DNA from 4 places in the Pseudoalteromonas sp. TB41 genome. Region 1 is predicted to be linked to each of the others. Evidence: predicted binding sites of a transcription regulator. Region 1 holds the regulator's gene; each other region holds the start of a gene.
The links. The regulator LexA, encoded in region 1, represses DNA repair genes until DNA is damaged. The targets are predictions, from matches to a motif close to TACTGTATNNNNATACAGTA.

Region 1 (4,276 bases):
GAGCTTGAGTCAAAGCAAGATATTAGCGTATTAGTTGCTGATTTAAAAAAGGTCGCAACTATTTTACATTATGATAAAGACGAATACCGTCAACTTGCTCGCATTGAGGTTGCAGGTGAAATAACCACGCCAGATAAAGCGATTAATCACTTGTGTGAGTTAATCGAGTCGTGTTCACGCAATGCATTAAAGCAATGGTTGAGTTGTTCACGCAGAACTTTCGATATTGGGTTTGAGTCTGGCACTTCGCCAAAATGCTTTAACCAAGCCTTACATGCAGATACCTTGTTACGTATATCTGCAATTGGTGCAGGCGTAGAAATTACTATTTACCCTCTCGAAAAGTAATTTAACTTCAACCTTGGTTAATTGACTTACTAGCCTTTTCGCTCAACTACGGCTGCGGTCATACGTGATACGCAGCAAAGCTCATTGCGGCTATTGGTTATTTTAATATCCCAAACCGAGCTGCGCTTGCCGATATGATAAGCTCTCGCTGTGGCCGTTAATGTGCCATTGCGTGATGCCTTTAAATGACTTGCACTGATTTCTTGGCCAACACAATAAAATCGATTGAAATCAACCACAAAATTAGCGGCATAACTTGCTACTGTTTCAGCAAGCACCACATTTGCACCCCCATGAACGATACCCATAGGGTTATGATGCTCTGGAATTGCCGGCATAGTTGCCACTAAGTAGTCATCACCAATTTCACTGATCTCTATTCCCATGGTTTTCATGAGTGTCCCTTGGCCTGTAATACCTTGATCTAATTGCTTACAAAACTCTAATGTAATCGGTTGATGCCAAATACTCATGCTAGCTCCTTGGATAAGTAATTGAGAATTAAAATTTATTAATATGATAATGCGTTGCTAATAATTACATTTATCACCCTGCTTTTAAAGTAGGTTATTGTTTGATGATAACGGCATATAAGGCATTAATTTATATTTGCGATTTTTAAATAACTGTATATACTCACAGTTAATTGTACTGTATGGAAAACCAGTTGTATGCGACCATTAACGAAACGCCAAGCGCAAATACTCGAACTCATTAAAGTGTTTATTAAAGACACTGGTATGCCTCCTACACGTGCCGAAATTGCACAAACACTGGGTTTTAAAAGTGCGAATGCTGCAGAAGAACACTTAAAAGCACTGGCCAAAAAAGGTGTTATTAAAATGAAGCCAGGCGCGAGTCGGGGCATTCAGCTTGTTGAAGAAGAGGAGCCAGAGCAGTTGGGCTTGCCTTTAATTGGCAGGGTTGCTGCCGGTGAGCCAATATTGGCGCAACAGCATGTAGAAAGCCACTGTAAAATTGACCCTTTAATGTTTAAACCTGCGGCCGATTTTTTATTGCGTGTTAACGGTATGAGTATGAAAGACATTGGTATTATGGATGGTGATTTACTTGCTGTGCATAAAACCCAAGTTGCCGAAAATGGACAAGTTATTGTTGCCCGTGTTGACGACGATGTAACCGTGAAGCGTTTAGAAAAAGCGGGCAGAAAAGTACTCTTACATGCTGAAAATGATGAGTTTTCAGCTATTGAGGTCGATTTAGAAAATGAGTCGTTCAATATTGAAGGCTTAGCGGTAGGTGTTATTCGTAACGCTGACTGGATGTAGTATTAAAGCATAATTTAGCGCTTAATAGTGATTAGGCGCTGGGTTTGTTAGCAGCACAATGTCTAACTTATCAAATGTATGACTATATGTTGTTAAGTGCTTCTCCTATCATAAATAAAATCACTAAATACTTTATAAATAAACAAATTTACTCTGCTTTTTTAAGTTAACAATTTTTTATATTTCTATCCTGTAATTTCAATACACCCCTTACTAAACCTGACTCTTAGATTAATTGCCTGACTAGTTGCTATTTTTTTAGCTGCGCATTTTAAAAAATACACCTTGTTTATTTTTCATACTCACCTTGCTTATTGTTTATTTTTTAACTAGTTATTAAAGAGCTGGAATAAAAATAACTCACAGCTTAGTCGTTTTGAGAACACACATTTACTAAATCCAGCACCCTTATAAAAAATAAAAATAACGAATAGGCGTTTAAGCCGTATGCCTCTTCGCTTTGCGTCAGCAATAGCATCAAAGGAGCCGTCACATGGGTAAGCTGAGTTCTTCCTTGTGGCTTATATTGTTTGTTTTTTCGCAGAATGTGCTTGCTAATAGCCAATATAATATGCGTAAAGGCGTAACCGATATAAGTAATAATGTATACCAACTGCACATGACTATTTTTTTAATATGTTGTGTGATTGGGGTGATCGTGTTTGCCATTATGTTTTGGGCACTCATTCATCATCGCAAATCTAAAGGGGCTGTCCCTGCCCAATTCCATGAAAGCACCAAAGTAGAAATACTGTGGACTGCGATCCCTTTTGTCATATTAATTGTTATGGCCATTCCTGCGACTAAAACCTTAATTGCCATGGAGGATGCCAGCAAAGCTGATCTCACCATTAAAATTACAGGCTCACAGTGGAAGTGGCATTACGAGTATATGGGGGAGGACGTTGAGTTTTATTCCATGCTAGCTACACCTCAAAATGAAATAACCAACCTTGCTGATAAAAACCCGAATTATTTGCTCGAGGTCGATAAACCGCTGGTACTACCAATTAATCAAAAAGTACGTTTTTTAATGACTTCAGATGATGTTATTCACTCATGGTGGGTGCCTGACTTTGCCGTTAAAAAAGATGCAAACCCTGGGTTTATTAACGAAACATGGACCAATATTAATGAGGTTGGTACTTACCGTGGGCAGTGTGCAGAGCTTTGCGGTAAAGATCATGGTTTTATGCCTGTTGTGGTAGAAGTTAAAACAGAAGAAGACTTCAAAACGTGGTTAGCAGAGGCTAAACAAGCCAAGCAAAAAGCAGCTGAAGCAGACGCTGCGTTATTAGACCAAGTAGTACCAAAAGAAGAGTTAATGGCACTGGGTGAGCAAGTTTATATGGCGAGCTGTGCTGCGTGTCACCAACCAACTGGTTTAGGCCTGCCAGGTGTTTTTCCTGCACTTAAAGGTAGCCCAATAGTGGTAGGTGATATCAAAGGTCATATCGATATTTTACTTTATGGTAAACCAGGTACAGCGATGCAGTCTTTTGCAAAGCAATTATCTATTAAGCAGATAGCAGCCGTTATTACTTATAAGCGTAACGCATGGGGTAATGACACCGGAGAGGTAATTCAACCAAGCGAAATACAAGCGGCACTGGATGCTGATGGGGAGGCTAAATAATGAGTAGCATTGCAGAACAACCTAACACCAATGAGGCTCATCATGCCCACCAACCCGCTACTGGCTTTAAGCGCTGGTTATTTACAACCAACCATAAAGATATCGGAAGCTTATATTTAATTTTTTCCCTCACCATGTTTTTGATTGGTGGAGCAATGGCCATGGTGATCCGTGCTGAGCTATTTCAGCCGGGTTTACAGTTAGTTGATCCACACTTTTTTAACCAAATGACCACAGTGCATGGACTGATCATGGTATTTGGTGCAGTAATGCCTGCATTTACTGGATTGGCAAACTGGATGATCCCGCTAATGATTGGTGCGCCAGATATGGCATTACCGAGAATGAACAACTGGAGTTTTTGGATTTTACCGTTTGCGTTTTTAATTTTGTTAGCGTCATTGTTTATGCCTGGTGGTGGCCCTGCATTTGGTTGGACCTTTTACGCCCCGCTTTCCACCACTTATAGTAACGACAACACAGCAATGTTTGTATTTGCGGTACACATAATGGGTATCAGTTCGATTATGGGTGCCATTAATGTGGTGGTTACTATAGTGAATATGCGTGCTCCGGGGATGACGTGGATGAAACTGCCGTTATTTGTGTGGACATGGTTGATCACGGCTTTTTTACTTATTGCGGTTATGCCGGTACTTGCTGGTGCAGTTACTATGGTACTCACCGATAAATACTTTGCGACCAGCTTCTTTGATGCCGCTGGTGGTGGTGATCCGGTAATGTTCCAGCATATTTTTTGGTTTTTCGGTCATCCTGAAGTTTATATTATGATTTTGCCTGCCTTTGGCATTATCTCTACGATTGTGCCTACTTTTTCACGTAAAAAACTATTTGGTTATGCCTCTATGGTGTACGCCACTTCCTCGATTGCCTTGTTGAGCTTTATTGTGTGGGCGCATCATATGTTTACTACAGGTATGCCCGTGGCGGGAGAGTTGTTTTTTATGTACGCGACTATGCTGATATCGGTACCTACCGGCGT
Region 2 (4,276 bases), on a different contig from region 1:
TTCAAAGTATTCAGCACCAAAGCCAATTTCTTCTTTGAGCTCTCGGTTTGCCGCTTGCTCAGGTGTTTCACCGGGGTCAATTAATCCTTTAGGGAAACCTAACTGATAATCATTGGTGCCGGCGCAATACTCTCGAACGAGTAGTAGTTCGTTTTCAGCTGTGATGGGTACAATCATAACGGCTCCACGGCCACCGCCGCGAATTCGTTCATACTGACGCTCTTCGTCATTTGAAAATTTTAGTTCTAAAGACTCCACAGTAAATAAGCGACTTTTAGCGACAACATTATTACTGAGAATTTGTGGTGGTGTTGGGTGCTTTTTCTGTGTCATGGGCATCAATTTGCTATCATTGCAGTTATACTAATCATATACCCAAATGAGTATAAGATGCGAGTTTCAGTTTGAATTAAAAGCAATTTAAATGCAGAATTAATCATAAAATATCTTACCCGTAGTTAAGGTTAAATATTTATCTGGCGTTATTGAATTCGCCCTTAATATTTCATCATTGGGTATATGTTTTTAAAGTTCAATTAACAGAGCCCATTATATTTCGCTTGCAAGCATTTCATCGCAACGTAGTCATTTAACGCCTCAATTTCCACAAGGATATATCATGCTCAATTGGTCAAAAATCGATACTGTATTACTCGACATGGACGGGACTTTACTTGATTTACATTACGACACTGACTTTTGGCTCAATGTTGTTCCACAACAACATGCTCTGGCTCAAAATATCAGTTTTGAGGCAGCCCGCGCAGATATCTTAAAACGCTATCAGGCTGTGAGTGGCAAAATTCAGTGGTACTGCTCTGACTATTGGGAAGCACAGCTAAACTTACCTATTCTCGAACTAAAGCGCCAGTCTGCTCACTTAATCAAAATTCGTGAAGACGTTCCGCATTTTTTAACTGAACTTCGACGTGCAGGTAAAGAACTCATTTTACTTACCAATGCTCATCCAGAATGCGTAATGCTTAAATTTGAACATACCGCCATTGATAACTACTTAGACGGGGTGGTGTCAACGCATGAATATGGGGTAAGTAAAGAGCAACAAAGTTTATGGCACAAGGTTCAAGGGGATTTAGGGTTTGATAAACGCCGCACATTATTTGTAGATGACAGCTTACCGGTATTAAATGCCGCACGAGAATACGGCATTGAGCATTTACTTGCGGTTGCTAACCCGAATAGCCAGCAACCACATAACGATATAACCGATTACTTAAGTGTCACCGATTACCGTAAGCTTATTTAGCTTATTCGCCCTGAGGGTAACGCGCTACTAAGCCTTGATATACCTGTTTTGCAAAATCTACATGCTCAGTATCAAGGCTTTTAACTACTTCAACTAAGTGTTCGTTATCTTCTTTGCCATGCCACACTTTAATGTAGCTACCCTCTTTGTAACCATGATCCTGACGGAAGAAGTTCAGCGTATTTTTACCCACATAGCCACGATATAAATCATCAATATCCATACCGATTTGTGCCATACAACCGGCAAAAGCAGCCGCGTTAAAGGTTTTATTGGCAACCGCACTGGCTGCTAATAATTCAAGCGTTTGTTTAAAATCATCACCTTGCTGTGGGGCGCTCATTTGAGTTTGTAGCTGTGTTGCTATTTGCTCGTAGCTGGTCTCACCGTCGATACGTAGCGATAAACCAAAATGAAAAATATCAACCAGCTCTAAAATTACTTGTTCAGTATCTGGCGTTTGTTTTTTCCACCATTTCCAACCGTAATGATCCAGCATTTCTGCACATTCAACCCAAATAGCTCTATACCATTCAAAGCCTTGACTAAACCATTGCTCATGTACTTTGGTATTCATGGCATTTTGCATTTCTAGCATAACAACTAGTTTGTTTAAATTCGCAGACATATTGGTTCCACTGTTGGATTTATAATTAGGGTAATAATACAGATAATATAACTTAACGACCAGCCGAAAACTCATGCCACGAGTTGATCAGGTCAACAAAGTCTTCAAAACCACAACCACTGCTTAAATCATTCTCTTCCAGCATGAGTTCGTCATCTTGGTAGGCTAATATATCTTCGTTATCTTGATGCAGCGCATGTGCTTCGAATAATGCTTCATCTTTAGAAAGGATCAGATCAATTTCTTGGCCTTTAAGTGTTACCGGCTCAAAGCTTGAACTCACCGAGCTAATAAGTGCCTGCACCATCGCCACTTTATCTTTGCCTATTTCTTCATTTAACCAGCGGCCTATAATCGCGTGCTCGCTGCTAATTTTAATTCTTAACCCACTAATAGGATCGCGAATGAATTGGTATTCCATAACTTTATTCCAGTACTGCTAATACAACAGATTATAACCTAATCAGCTATGAATAATGAAAGCCAGATACAAAAATAGCGCCATAAGGCGCTATTAAAGTATGCTCACTATAGCTAACCGCCTGAGCGATAGCGGGCAGCATCAATAATTGCCCATAAATGGAATACGGCTCCAATAATGGCTGGAACAACTAAAAACCATAACGCATAACCGCCAAAAACCAGAATTGCAAAAACAAGTGCCGCTAAAATGCGGCCCTGCACCAACTGCCCTAAACCGGGGAAAAAAATATTACATAATGCTGCGATTACGTTACCGCCAGAACCTTGTTGAGACATACTAACCTCTGTAGTTTAATTAATTTTGTATTTGTACTTATTATTTATACTTACACACTTTATGCCAATTTATTAAGGCTTACAAATCATACAGTTAAATTATTACGAATTTATCATTTTAGTATTTTTTGCCAAAAATAAGTCAAATTAGCAATTTTAAATAGCTATTTTAGTTACTTGCTCAGTTTATACTGTTAACTATTCAACAACTTAAATACGTATTTTATAAATAGCTGTTTATAAAAACAGTATTTTATTTAGCCTAACAAAAACACCTGTTATACTGCTCTCATTATTGATTAAAAAGGCGTAACGATGGACGTTTCAGAATTACTCGATGGCTTAAATGATAAACAACGCGATGCCGTTGCAGCGCCATTACAAAACATGCTGGTATTAGCAGGAGCAGGTTCAGGTAAAACTCGAGTATTGGTTCATCGTATTGCCTGGTTAATGCAAGTAGAGCAAGCCTCTGCCTATAGTATTTTTGCGGTAACCTTTACTAATAAAGCCGCTAAAGAAATGCGCTCACGGGTTGAAGAAACATTAAAAGCCCCTGTAGGGGGCATGTGGATTGGTACTTTCCATGGTTTATCGCACCGAATTTTGCGTGCACATCACCGTGAAGCAAACTTACCAGAAGCCTTTCAAATTTTAGACTCTGACGATCAGCTTCGTATGATCAAGCGCTTATTAAAATCGATGAATATTGATGATAAAAAATGGCCGGCAAAGCAGTTTGGTTGGTACATAAGCGCTAAAAAAGATGAAGCTCTGCGCCCTAAAGATATTCAGGCATACGATATTAACGAGCAAATGATGCTGCGCGTTTATGCCGCCTATCAAGAAGCTTGTGATAGAGCGGGCCTAGTTGATTTTGCTGAAATATTACTACGTAGCTATGAGGTTCTTAAAAATAACCCAACCTTGCTGCGTCATTATCAGCAGCGCTTTGCGCACATGCTCGTAGACGAGTTTCAAGATACCAATACTATTCAGTATGCATGGTTAAAATTACTTGCGGGCGATACCAGCAGCATCATGATTGTAGGTGATGATGACCAAAGTATTTATGGTTGGCGCGGCGCAAAAATAGAAAACATTAAACGCTTTTTAACCGATTTTGATGCAGAGACGATTCGCCTTGAGCAAAACTATCGCTCGACTGCCACTATTCTTAAAGCCTCAAACGCGTTAATTCAAAATAACTCCGAGCGAATGGGTAAAAGTTTATGGACCGATGGTAACGACGGTGAACCTATTTCTATTTATGCTGCTTTTAATGAGCTAGATGAAGCGCGCTTTGTGAGTAGCAAATTACGTAGCTGGCTTAATGCGGGTAATGCACTTCAAGATGCGGCTATTTTATATCGTAGTAATGCGCAATCGCGGGTACTTGAAGAAGCAATGCTACAAGAAGGTTTAAAATACCGAATTTATGGCGGTATGCGATTCTTCGAACGCCAAGAAATTAAAGATGCTCTTTCATACTTACGCTTAGTGGGTAACCGCCAAGATGATGCGGCATTTGAGCGTGTTATTAATACGCCCGCCCGCGGCATTGGCGATAAAACATTAAGCCATATACGTGACTGCGCTCGCGCTGAATCCTTGCCGCTTTG
Region 3 (4,276 bases), on a different contig from region 1:
AAAGCAGAACAACAAAACTTACAAACTGCACAAATGGTGTACTTTGACACTATGCTGTTTGCAAACGATCAAATGCAGTTTAGCTCGGTAAAGGCTGCATCAAACAGTTACCCGCTTAAAGGCCAATTGAAAGTTAAGTCGGGTTTGAATGCTCAAACTGAGGTTGCACCCGGTGCGCCAAGCCCTGGTAACGTATGGTTAAGTGAGTCAGTTTTTTATAGCTTAAACATAAACGTAGGCGACCAAGTTGAATTAGGTGCCGCGTTATTTAATGTTGAAAAGGTGATTGTAGAAGAACCCGATGCGCCATTTAATGTGTTCTCTAGTAGCCGTAGGGTGCTCATAAACATAGATGATGTGGCAAAAACCGAAGTAATACAGCCAGGCAGTCGTGTATTTTACCGCCAGTTATATGCAGGTGATGAAAACGACATCAATAGTTTTTACGATTGGTTAAAGCCGCAACTCAAAGAAAACCAAAACTGGTATGGTGTAAAAGACCGCCAGTCTCCTATTTCAAATAGCTTAAACAGAGCCGAAAGTTTTTTATTGTTAGCAGGTTTGCTGGGCATTATTTTAGCTGCAGTAGCCATTGCGGTGTCAGCTAAACGTTATTGTGAGCGCCAATACGACCCTGTCGCAATGATGAAAACTTTAGGCGGCAGCCGCGATATAATCCGCAAAATTTACCTTATGCACTTATTAATGGTGTGTACCATGGCGGTAGTTGTTGGCCTTGCTATTGGTTACGGCTTACAAGAAGTTGCAACTGGTTACCTTGCAAAAAGCATGGGAACCGAACTGCCTATGGCAGGGTTTAAACCGTGGTTAGTGGCCATTAGCACCGGGGTTATTTGTGCGGTTATGTTTTCTATTAAGCCATTGTTAGATTTATTTGATATTCCACCACTTAGAGTGCTTCGCCGTAATTTAGGCGATCGCCTTGCGGTAAGTAAAATCCATTTAGGACTTAGCGCCTTAACGGTATTTTTATTAATGTGGTTATTTAGTAACAATATTAAAATTACCCTTATTTTATTTGCCTCAACGCTTGCGCTTATTTTAGTGTTGTTTTTAATTTCTAAATTAATATTTGGCGGGGGCCGAAAGCTTGGCTTAAAGCCAGGTAACAGCTGGTCGTTGGCTATTGCGTCTATTCAAAAACGTGCCAACGTTAACGCGGTGCAGCTAATCAGTTTTTCGCTAGCGATTAAATTACTGTTGTTTTTAATTGTGCTAAAAAACGACATTATTTCGGATTGGCAGTCTCAGTTACCAAGCGATGCACCTAATGCCTTTTTGGTTAATATTACGCAAAATGAGCTGGATCCGGTAAATGAATACTTAGCGCAAAAAGGCATTCAAGTGTCGGAGTTTTACCCAACGATTCGTGGCCGCGTGAATGCAGTAAATGGCGAAGCAGTAGCACGTGAAGTGTCATTGCAAGACAACGAGAAAAAAGACGAAGAAGCCCGCTCAGGCATTGGCCGCGAGCTTAACTTAACTTGGCTTGACGAAGTCCCTTCACAAAATGACATTATCGATGGCCAGTGGTTTGGCGATGACGCAGTAGCTGAGGCCTCACTTGAAGAGTCGATGATGAAGCGCCTTGATGTGAAAATGGGCGATACCCTCACGTTTTTAATTGGTGCGCAGTCGTTCGACGCTAAAATTACCAGTGTACGTAAAGTTAATTGGGCCACGCTTAAACCTAACTTTTTCATTATTTTAAGCCCTGATGTGTTGAACAGCTTTCCGGCCACGTATATTTCATCAGTACGTATTGAGCCTGAGCAAAAGCGCGATTTTAGCCAGCTATTGCGAGCATACCCTACTATTACAGCGATTGATGTAGACAACTTTGTTAGACAAATTCAATCGACTATTGAGCAAGTGTCGTTAGCTATTGGCTTTGTACTGGCTATTGTGGTGTTGTGTGGCGCGTTGGTACTTATATCGCAGGTGCAAGCAAGCTTAGGTGAGCGGATGCAAGAAATTGTGATACTGCGTACTTTGGGCGCTAAAAGCCGATTAATCAAAAATGCCACCTTGTATGAGTTTTTATTACTGGGCGGTTTAGCCGGACTGGTGGCTGCATTTTTCAGCGATATTGCGTTATTGATTGTTCAGCAGCAAATGTTTGATTTAGCGGGTAAGCTGCATCCTAATATTTGGATTATAGGCCCCGCTGCTGGCGGCGTGTTTGTAGCTGGGTTAGGCTATTTTATGATTGCCCGTACGCTTAAACAAAATACCCAAGGCTTAGTACGCGCATTGGCGTAAACTTTCCAGCCAAATAGCGTTTAAATGCCTACTTTTTAAGTAGGCATTTTTGTTTTTGCTTTGTACTGGTAATTTATACAGTGCTCTGGCATTATTAGCACTATTAATAAATAACAATAATGAGAGTGCTGTTTGGCCATAATTTTAGGGATCGATCCGGGCTCGCGTTTAACGGGTTACGGTGTGGTTGCGCATCAAGGTGCCAAGTTTTCATACTTAGGCAGTGGCTGTATTAAATTAGCCGATCATGACTTTCCCACCCGACTTAAAATGATTTACCAGGGCATTACGCAACTTATAGAGCAATTTTCGCCTGAAACATTTGCTATAGAAAAAGTATTTATGGCGCATAACCCTGATTCTGCTTTAAAGCTAGGTCAAGCCCGTGGTGCTGCGATTGTCGGTGCCTCTATGGCCGACTTACCGGTTTTTGAATACTCAGCACGGCAAATAAAGCAAGCCGTTGTGGGTAACGGTGGGGCAGATAAATCGCAAGTTCAACATATGGTTAAAAACATACTTAAACTGCCAGGTACGCCGCAAGCCGATGCGGCGGATGCGCTTGCAATTGCAATTTGCCATGCCCACTCTGAACAAAATTTAATAAAACTAGCGGGTAGCGCAAGCAAAACCGTTAGAGGACGTCTAAGGAAATAACAATGATAGGTCGCTTAAACGGCGTGTTAGTTGAAAAACAGCCCCCAGAAATACTCTTAGAAGTGAGCGGCGTTGGCTACGAAGTACAAATGCCAATGACCTGTTTTTACGATTTGCCTAAAGTAGGCGACAACGCCATTGTGTACACTCATTTTGTAGTACGCGAAGACGCACAGTTATTGTTTGGCTTTAATAATAAAACCGAACGTGCGTTATTTAGAGAGCTGTTAAAAGCCAATGGAGTAGGGCCTAAATTAGGCTTAGCCATTTTGTCGGGCATGTCGGCGCAGCAGTTTGTAAGTTGTGTAAACAATGAAGATGCCACTGCCTTGGTTAAACTGCCAGGGGTGGGCAAAAAGACCGCAGAGCGCTTAGTGCTCGAAATGAAAGACAGATTAAAAAATTGGGGTAATGACTTATTTACCCCATTTAGCGATAGCGCCGTAATAGAGCCTGCGAGCGATGCAACTATAGCCAATAATGCGGCCGATGATGCGGTTTCGGCATTAGTGGCGCTCGGTTATAAATTGCCACAAGCGCAAAAAGCAGTAAAATCAGTAAGCAAACCCGATATGTCGACTGAAGTTCTAATTAAAGAATCTTTGAAATCAATGCTGTGAGTAAATTATGATCGAAGCTGATCGCTTAATAGATGCTGCTGAAAAAACCAACGAAGACACCATAGACCGTGCTATTAGGCCTAAGTTACTGGCCGACTATCGTGGTCAGCCGCATGTTAAGCAACAAATGGAAATATTTATTGAAGCTGCGCGCAGTCGTAGCGAAGCGTTGGATCACTTATTGATATTTGGCCCACCAGGCTTAGGTAAAACCACGCTTGCTAATATTGTGGCGAACGAATTAAACGTAAATATTAAAACCACGTCTGGGCCTGTGCTTGAAAAAGCGGGCGATTTAGCCGCATTGCTCACTAACCTTGAAGAAGGTGATGTACTGTTTATTGATGAAATTCACCGTTTGAGCCCGCAAGTTGAAGAAATACTCTACCCGGCAATGGAAGATTACCAGCTCGATATTATGATAGGTGAAGGCCCTGCAGCGCGTTCTATTAAGCTTGATTTACCCGCATTTACACTCATTGGTGCAACTACCCGTGCGGGATCATTAACTTCTCCACTGCGTGACCGTTTTGGTATTGTGCAGCGCTTAGAGTTTTACTCTGTGGAAGACTTATCGCATATTGTGGGGCGCTCAGCGCATTATCTTAGTTTAGAAATGTGTGACGATGGCGCGGCCGAAATAGCCAAACGTTCGCGCGGTACGCCACGTATTGCAAATCGTTTATTGCGCCGAGTGCGCGATTACACCCAAGTAA
Region 4 (4,276 bases), on a different contig from region 1:
TCTACGCTGGATGTTTCATAGAGTAGCTCAGCCAATGCCATGCCCGATGGCGGTAACGCCTTGCTTTGCACCATTTCTGGTTTTGAAAAGAAAAAGCCTTGAAAGTATTCAAAACCTAGTTCAAAAGCTTGATTGTAAAGCGCGTAAGTTTCAACTTTTTCTGCGAGTAACTTGATATGTGGGTAAGGTTTTAAATCCTCTATGATCGTTTTAACGTTTTCAATATCACAAGTTAAAAAGTCGACTTTAATAATATCGATAAACGGATAAAAGTGCCGCCATACAGGTTGATGTGCATAGTCATCTAGCGCTAGCGTATAGCCTTTTTCTTTTAGGTCTTTAACAATTGCCAATAAGCGTTTACCTGGCTGGACGGTTTCGAGTATTTCAATTACCACCCCATCTTTGTTTAAAAGGGTTGGGTAGCCTTTTAACAAGGTGTCTAAGGTAAAGTTAATATAAGCGGGTTTATTATCAGTTAAATCTTCTAAGCCAAAGTTAAATTGACTGCCTTCAATCAGTCGAGACGTGGCTTCATCGCCGTCAATATTTGGAAATACGTTATCAACTCCATCACGAAATAAAAGCTCATAGCCAATTAGTTCTTTATTGCGATCTAAAATAGGTTGCCGAGCAGCGTAAAAATACATATTGGATTCCGAAAGAGTAGAAATTGATTAACATTGTAATAATATATTGGAAAACATTCAAAATAGCATCGGTAAAATGAACATTATTAATAAAATACTATGGTTGGTTTGGTATTTCTTAATCTAATTTTATTGTTTTTCATTTTATTTGTTGCAAAAGTGAGCTAACCGATGGTTTTTTATCTACTTAAATGAGCGGGTTGGAGTTATTAGCAATTACCGTGTTATAGTTCAGTAGAAAGCTTTTATTCCAATACTGTCTTAATTATAAGATTTCAAGAGTCATTATTTGGATTAAAAGCCTGTTATTACTTATTTAAGTGGAGGCAAATTTGGAAACAGGAATGATTATTTCACTGGCATTATATTTTATTGTAATGCTGGGAATAGGACTATACGCATATAAGCAATCTACCAGCGATATATCAGGGTATATGCTAGGTGGTCGTAATTTAGCCCCCAGTGTTGCTGCCTTATCAGCGGGTGCATCAGACATGAGTGGTTGGTTACTTATGGGCCTACCTGGCGCAATGTACTTATTTGGGCTTAGCAAGGTTTGGATTGCTATTGGCTTAGTATTAGGCGCATGGGCAAACTATTTCTTAGTCGCCCCAAGACTGCGTGTTTATACTGAAAAAGCAAATGACTCTATTACCATCCCTGATTATTTTGCAAATCGTTTTGATGATAACAAGAATATCCTCCGTGTGATCTCTGCAATTGTTATTATTGTGTTCTTTACTTTGTATACTTCATCAGGCGTAGTCGCCGGTGGTAAGTTATTTGAAAATTCATTTCAGATGAGTTACGAAATGGGTTTATACATCACCACGGGTGTGGTTGTTGTTTACACCTTATTTGGTGGTTTTTTAGCGGTTAGCCTAACAGACTTCGTGCAAGGTTGTATTATGTTTATCTCCTTGCTTGCAGTACCTATCGCTACTTATATGATGCTTGATCAGCCATTTATGGATACTTTAGCAAATGCAAATTACCAGCAGTTGTTAAGTTCACCAAAAGCCAGTGAAATCCATTCATTGAATATGCTTGATTGGTTTGCTGGTGGTTCTACCATTGCTATTATTTCTGCGATGGCTTGGGGCTTAGGCTACTTTGGTCAGCCACATATTATTGTTCGCTTTATGTCTATTCGCTCAGTGAAAGAAATGCCAACTATGCGTCGTATTGGTATGTCTTGGATGACACTATCTGCGATTGGTGCGGTATTTACCGGTTTATTTGGTGCTGCCTTTATGATTGAAAACCAAATGCCTATTGCCGATAAAGAGACCATTTTCTTAGTATTAGCTGAACTTATTTTCCACCCATTAATTGCTGGCTTCCTACTGGCTGCTATTTTAGCTGCGATTATGAGTACGATTTCATCGCAATTATTGGTGTGTTCAAGCTCGCTTACTGAAGACTTCTACAAGATTTACTTAAACCGCGATGCCTCGCAAACTGAGCTGGTGTTAGTAGGGCGTATTAGCGTAATACTGGTTGCGTTATTTGCTATTTACCTAGCGTATGACCGTAATAGTTCAATACTTGATTTAGTTAGCAACGCATGGGCTGGTTTTGGTGCTGCATTTGGTCCACTTGTCTTGTTTAGCCTTTACTGGAAACGTATGAACTTAAAAGGGGCTATTAGCGGTATGGTTGTTGGTGCTTTAACAGTGCTTGTATGGATTTATGCGCCTATTACCATTAATGGTGAGAGCTTAAGCAGTGTAATTTATGAAATCGTCCCAGGCTTCATTTTAGCGAGTATTGCTATTGTGGTAGGAAGCCTTGTGACAGCTGAACCGAAAAAAGAAATTACTGATCTGTTTGATGAAGTTGAATCGTCATTGTAACTGATTAGCTAACGTAAAGTGTTGGTTTTTATAAATGCCAATCAGTTTAACTGGTTGGCATTTTTTTATTGGCTGACCTTTAGAAAAGACCATTCATCTCGTTTAATCACCGATTACTTGCCTTTAGCTATTATTATTTAAAGGCATAAAAAAACTGAATTCGAATACCGAATTCAGTTTTTTAACAATTACTATTGAGCTTTTAAAAGTACTAACTCGCTGCTTTATCTTTTATATCCGCAACGTTATCTGACTTTGTTTTTTTAGCTTTAGTGGGTACTTCTTTACCACCTTTAAGTACGGCCATAAAGTCGTCTTTACTTTTTGCAATCTCCAGCGCGAGCGACTCAACCTGTTGTTCACTTAGTGGTACATCTACTTTTTCAAGCATGAGTTCTAGTGACTCGGCAATATCGAGCATTTTGTCATAGGCATCAGCTTCTTTTTTAGTAGTAAACGTCATGCGCTCGACTCCGTTTCGTTCTACAACATATTTAACAACAACAGCCATGATTTCTCCTGCTTACTTACGTGGCAATATGATTAATTTAAATCATTAGATTACTGTTTTTATATACAGTACAAGCTTGCGCGCGTTTTTGCAAGCTTTAGCCTTAGTTTATCTGCAGCTTGGTTGACAATAAAGAGTAACTCTACTTTATTTATTAAGTCACTTTATAACGCGTTGCAGTAAAGGAGTCGCAAGGAGTGATTGTTACCGTTAGTACTTAGTAACCACAACGTTATGTAAAAGTGCTGGGTGTAAATAATCAACAAATGTTCATGTGAGAACACAAAAGGAAATAGTATGAAATTAATTAAAATCATCTCATTAGCCGCTGCTTTATGTTTATTACCTATGGGTACCACCTTTGCGCAAAGCGATATGCTATCAGAGCAGATGCAATCAGCCGTGGTTAATATTAATACTGCTGATTTAAAACAGTTAATTAAGTTACCAGGTGTCGGCAAGAAAAAAGCACAGGCAATTATCGATTATAGAGAAACCAATGGTGATTTCGCATCACTTGAAGATCTAGCTAAAGTAAAAGGGGTGGGTAAAAAAATGCTAGCCAAACTTGATGGAAAGGTGGCGTTTTAACTTAAAAGGGCGCTATGCGCCCTGATCAAACTGTTTTAAGGCAGCACCAAGGTGCTTTTTAGCAAAATTAACATCTACGGGGGCAGTTAATAGCGGGTAGCTTAAACCAGCCACAATCAAAAAGGGCACGAGTAGCCATCCTTCAAAAAGGGTAAATATTAAAAAAAATGGGCTTAGCAGCATAAGCTTTACAATACGCATTAACACTCTGTCACTAGGAGAGAGCATACTTAACGAGATCGCAATAACGGTTTGTCTTTGACGAACTTTTAAGTGTTTAAGTTCGTCAACGTGGCTTGAAAAAAAAGTAAACATATTAAAGTGACTTTTTAGTTATTAATCGGCTGGCCACCAATATAAAGAGTGTGGCGGTAAACAATACAAAAATAACTTCCATCCATGCTGGCATACTTAAGCCTGCAAATTGCCAATCTATGTTTCCGCAATCACCGGTTGCCTCAAAAAATTGCGGTATCCAATGATGTAATGGCATAAACTCTGGAAAATTTGGCTCAAACTCACAGCTAAATGCGAAGGGGTCAGTGGTTGTTTGCATTTCAATGTGCTCACGAGCTATTAGTAACCCCCATACACTTGAAACCCCCCACACTGTATAAGCGACAATACGGACTACGAGGTTGTTTGGTTTACTGGCGCCAATAATACCG

Region 2: the regulator LexA is predicted to act here: its motif matches at 2,886-2,905, upstream of uvrD (DNA helicase II).
Region 3: the regulator LexA is predicted to act here: its motif matches at 2,347-2,366, upstream of ruvC (crossover junction endodeoxyribonuclease RuvC).
Region 4: the regulator LexA is predicted to act here: its motif matches at 3,069-3,088, upstream of L641_RS0112370 (YebG family protein).

What each region holds. Positions count from the first base shown of each region.
Region 1 is NZ_AUTH01000085.1:29,966-34,241, forward strand. Features, by position in the region: gene L641_RS0113590 (hypothetical protein) at 1-348, shown strand, start outside; gene L641_RS0113595 (PaaI family thioesterase) at 378-821, opposite strand; gene lexA (transcriptional repressor LexA) at 1,020-1,637, shown strand; gene coxB (cytochrome c oxidase subunit II) at 2,131-3,273, shown strand; gene ctaD (cytochrome c oxidase subunit I) at 3,273-4,276, shown strand, end outside.
Region 2 is NZ_AUTH01000028.1:30,885-35,160, forward strand. Features, by position in the region: gene nudE (ADP compounds hydrolase NudE) at 1-333, opposite strand, end outside; gene yrfG (GMP/IMP nucleotidase) at 620-1,267, shown strand; gene L641_RS0104880 (dUTP diphosphatase) at 1,269-1,895, opposite strand; gene L641_RS0104885 (YacL family protein) at 1,948-2,316, opposite strand; gene L641_RS0104890 (hypothetical protein) at 2,430-2,654, opposite strand; gene uvrD (DNA helicase II) at 2,970-4,276, shown strand, end outside.
Region 3 is NZ_AUTH01000022.1:6,448-10,723, reverse strand. Features, by position in the region: gene L641_RS0103650 (FtsX-like permease family protein) at 1-2,283, shown strand, start outside; gene ruvC (crossover junction endodeoxyribonuclease RuvC) at 2,416-2,940, shown strand; gene ruvA (Holliday junction branch migration protein RuvA) at 2,943-3,560, shown strand; gene ruvB (Holliday junction branch migration DNA helicase RuvB) at 3,568-4,276, shown strand, end outside.
Region 4 is NZ_AUTH01000082.1:70,327-74,602, forward strand. Features, by position in the region: gene L641_RS0112355 (HDOD domain-containing protein) at 1-650, opposite strand, end outside; gene putP (sodium/proline symporter PutP) at 995-2,506, shown strand; gene L641_RS0112370 (YebG family protein) at 2,718-3,017, opposite strand; gene L641_RS0112375 (ComEA family DNA-binding protein) at 3,315-3,608, shown strand; gene L641_RS0112380 (DUF6170 family protein) at 3,621-3,923, opposite strand; gene dsbB (disulfide bond formation protein DsbB) at 3,925-4,276, opposite strand, start outside.